Regions from separate parts of the Metabacillus sp. YM-086 genome, predicted to be linked through region 2. Evidence: a T-box and tRNA genes for the amino acid it is inferred to sense, from the RefSeq annotation. Region 2 holds a T-box; the other holds one or more tRNA genes.

Region 1 (2,206 bases), on a different contig from region 2:
TGAACTGCTTTCTTCAATTAATTCAATAGAGGTTGGTGCAATTTCCGTTAAGCCTCTATATTGAGTAATTGACCCTGTTACACGGACTTTTTTACCTTCTGTAAGCTCAATAAAGCTAGCTGCATTTGATGCATAGATATTAATACCTGCTGTTTCATCTTGAATAAAGGTAGATAATTTTCCGCCACCAATAGCAGAGTTATCAGCTGTAACTATTCCTTCAATTGTTACAGCTTGGTTTGTTTTTTGCTTTGCAGCAGCGATAGATAATACTCCTGTTTCAGGTTGTCCTGGATCAGAAGTATCTCCATCACCTGGATCTGTAGGTGCTGTACCGTCCATTGTGTGAGAGCCTAAGTATGTGAATGTGTCTTTAGGGTATGTTGACCATTGGTCTGGTGCGTATGTTGTTGTCCCAGAGTGGATATTAGGATTTCTGATAATTGTTTTATCAGTAGAAAAATCTTCCCGAACTCCAATTGTTCCTATTACATCTATTAATTGATCAGCCTTTTTCAGAGCAAAAGCATCATCACCATTAAAATTTATAACAGCATCTTGAATATCTGCTTTAGACAAAATATCATTATTAGCGCTACCATGAGCTAAAACATAAACTTCACCATTTTCGAGTGTTCCTGTTAAAGATAGGCTTTGACTAACAGTAGCAGAACCATTTGAATAAAGCTCAACCTTATACTGTGACAAATCAACTGTCTGGCCTGTCCCATTATAAATTTCTATTGCTTTGTTATAGGAACTCCCTTCTATATACTCCGAAATAAATAAATCTGTTGCTAAAGCAATATCTGCTTTAACACTTTTTGAAAACACTGGTAAAAACGTTGAAAGAATTAATGCTAAAACTAACAAACTACTAAACATCTTTTTAACCGATTGCCGCTTCATACTATTCCTCCTTATTATTTGTTAACAACGCTTCTACTATAAGGAGGAAATATGAATACAGTGTTAAGTAATTGTTAAGGTATAAAAATGAGTCATACTACCTGTTAGGATATTCATGAGAAAAGCTGGTTTATGTCGAAAATTTATAGAAAATATCATATTATTGGACTATTTACTGTCGGGATAATCAATTTTATGGGTGGAATGGTAAAAGGGGTTTCTAGCATATGATAGAGAGGTTTAAATAAATCAAACTCCACCGTGTCATTAGAAGCAATAAGAAAAAACCCTTGAATACAAGGGTTTATAAAAGATGGAGCATAGGGGGATCGAACCCCTGACCTCTACGCTGCCAGCGTAATTACTTACTCTTCCTCTTTTTACCCATAACGTCCTAAATCTTTCTAACATGCGGTTTATAAAGATTTATTGTGTACTTTAATATCCCTTAACTTTCCGTATTTATTATTATTGCGTGACCAATAAGTGACCAGAAAAGAATGGATTTACTTTACAGGAGGCGACGAACAGTGGTTAAAAAACCAACAGAACCATTAAAAGATTTAACATTTAGCAAGAAAAACAAAGTTTATTTTTATGGAGGACATCTTGAATATCTTTTTGATTTACATGGTCGTACTAAAAGTGACAGACTCAAAAAGGAGTATGTCGATAAACTATATGAAGATTTGCAAATACTAATAAATATGCAGGAGCATAATACACTTCACACAGTATTGGACAGTCCTAATTTAACAAGAAAACTAGAAAGTTCAATTAACAAACTGGAGACTATAAAAGATCAGCTTCACAATATTAGAGCGACTAGTCCGATATCAACGGATCAAATAAAAGGTATTCCATATTATTTAGAGCGCATAACTACTGATAATTTAAATATGTTAAGACAACAGATTCTGTCAGATTTGATACAAACTTTGATATCAGTTCACACTATATCTACTGATGAAACTGTAAATGCAATCGACGCTCTCAGCGTTGTACGTCACATATCAATTAATATGCTATGGATATTAGATGAAGGTTATCATGAGCTCTTCCAAAAGAAATTGAGAGAAAGTGAAATTATAGACCTTTTAAACCGCAAGTACGTATGTAGGTTATTTGAAGACGAACACTTTCTTCAAGACTGGAGAATTAACGCTTGGTTTAAAGGTTATGCTGCAAAAGATACAGGCAAATAAAATAGCTCGGACCACGATTGCAGTCAACTCTTAAAAACAAATAAAGTGGCTCAGTTCAAAAATTTGACCAAGCCATTTTATTGTTTTTTTGT
Region 2 (2,206 bases):
AAAAAAGAAGGTAAATTACCTGTTGTTAACTTCGCAGCTGGTGGTGTAGCAACTCCTGCTGATGCGGCATTAATGATGCAATTAGGAGCAGACGGTGTATTCGTTGGTTCTGGTATCTTTAAATCAGAAAATCCTGCAAAATTTGCTCGTTCAATCGTTGAAGCAACAACACACTTCCAAGATTATGAGTTAATTGCAAGCCTATCAAAAGGACTTGGATCTGCAATGCAAGGAATTGAAATTTCAAGCCTTTTACCAGAACACAGAATGCAAGAGCGTGGTTGGTAAGATAAAGGAGTTTTTTACATGCTGAAAATTGGTGTTTTAGGTTTACAAGGTGCTGTGCGAGAACATATTCGTTCAATCGAAGCTTGTGGTGCAGAAGGAATCGTCGTTAAGACAACAGACCAACTTGATGACCTTGACGGCTTAATTATTCCAGGTGGAGAAAGCACCACAATGCGTCGCTTAATCGATAAATATAACTTCATGGAACCTTTAAAAGCTTTTGCTGAATCAGGTAAGCCTATGTTCGGAACATGTGCAGGCTTAATTCTATTAGCAAAAAATCTAGTAGGTTATTCTGAGTCTCATTTAGGATTATTGGATGTTACGGTAGAACGTAACTCCTTTGGTCGCCAAAAGGATAGCTTTGAAGCAGAGCTAATGATTACCGGTGTTGGTGAAGATTTTGTTGGTGTCTTCATACGAGCTCCACATATTGTGGAAGTTGGAGAAGATGTAGAGATTTTATCTAAACATAACGGAAGAATCGTTGCTGCTAGACAAGGTCAATTTCTTGGATGCTCATTTCATCCAGAACTAACGGATGATCACCGAATGACTCAGTTATTTATAAATATGGTGAAAGAGTCTAAATAAAAGGTATAAAAAACTTGCTAGTGCTGTAAACTTATAGTAAATTATGTACTAAATCAATTATATGAAAACATGATGATAGGAACTAGTAGCATGATGTTCTATCTATAGAGAGCCGATGGCTGGTGAAAATCGGTGATAGATGCTTGCGAATCCATCCTTGAATGAATGGCTGAACAAACAACAGTTTAAGTAGGTTATTCCGGCTATGACCGTTATTCATTAAGTGAAAAATACATTTGTATTTTTAACTAGGGTGGCAACGCGGGTAACTCTCGTCCCTTCTATGGGACGGGAGTTTTTTGTGTTCAAATATTTTTTTTGAAAAGGAGAATGTTAATATGTTGGATATTAAATTTTTACGTGCTAACTTGGATGAAGCAAAACAAAAATTAGCCAAACGTGGAGAGGATTTAACGGACTTTGGCAAATTTGAGGATCTGGATAAAAAAAGAAGAGAGCTTATAGCAGCTACAGAAGAATTAAAAAGCAAAAGAAATGAAGTATCATCTCAGGTTGCTCAACTAAAAAGGGAAAAACAGGATGCTGATCATCTTATTAGTGAAATGAAAGACGTAGGAGAAAAAATAAAAGAATATGATGATGAATTACGCGAGGTAGAAACAGCATTAGAGCAATTGCTATTATCTATCCCAAATATTCCTCATGAAAGTGTTCCTGTTGGTGATACAGAAGATGATAATGTAGAAGCTCGAAATTGGGGAAAGATCCCTGAATTCTCATTTGAACCAAAACCGCATTGGGAAATTGCAGATGGTCTGCAAATTTTAGATTTCGAAAGAGCAGCAAAAGTAACTGGCAGCCGTTTTGTATTCTATCGTGGTTTAGGAGCTAGATTAGAGAGAGCACTCTTTAACTTTATGCTTGATTTACATGTAGAGAAACATGGTTATACAGAAATCATGCCACCTTTTATTGTGAATAGAGATAGTATGACTGGAACAGGTCAATTACCAAAATTTGAGGAAGATGCTTTTAAGATCGTTGGAGAAGACTATTTCCTAATTCCAACGGCAGAAGTTCCAGTAACAAATTTACATCGTGAGGAAATCCTTAATGTAGAACAACTTCCAATCAGCTATGCTGCATTCAGTGCAAATTTCCGTTCAGAAGCTGGATCTGCTGGGAGAGATACAAGAGGACTAATTCGTCAACATCAGTTTAACAAAGTAGAGCTTGTTCGTTTCGTTAAACCAGAGGATTCTTATGAGGAGCTAGAAAAGCTAACAGGTCATGCTGAAAAAGTACTTCAATTATTAGGACTACCATATCGTGTTATGAGCATGTGTACAGCTGATCTTGGATT

The links. The T-box of region 2 lies ahead of serS (serine--tRNA ligase). A T-box ahead of a tRNA ligase gene usually reads a tRNA of that ligase, here a tRNA-Ser.
Region 1: it has a tRNA-Ser gene. The T-box ahead of serS (serine--tRNA ligase) is inferred to sense a tRNA for this amino acid. The anticodon was not compared.

Annotation. Positions count from the first base shown of each region.
Region 1 is NZ_JBLUOI010000031.1:26,635-28,840, reverse strand. It holds gene ACEWK1_RS14515 (5'-nucleotidase C-terminal domain-containing protein) at 1-909, opposite strand, end outside; tRNA gene ACEWK1_RS14510 (tRNA-Ser) at 1,224-1,284, opposite strand; gene ACEWK1_RS14505 (hypothetical protein) at 1,440-2,114, shown strand.
Region 2 is NZ_JBLUOI010000127.1:3,639-5,844, forward strand. It holds gene pdxS (pyridoxal 5'-phosphate synthase lyase subunit PdxS) at 1-288, shown strand, start outside; gene pdxT (pyridoxal 5'-phosphate synthase glutaminase subunit PdxT) at 307-882, shown strand; T-box leader at 946-1,165, shown strand; gene serS (serine--tRNA ligase) at 1,221-2,206, shown strand, end outside.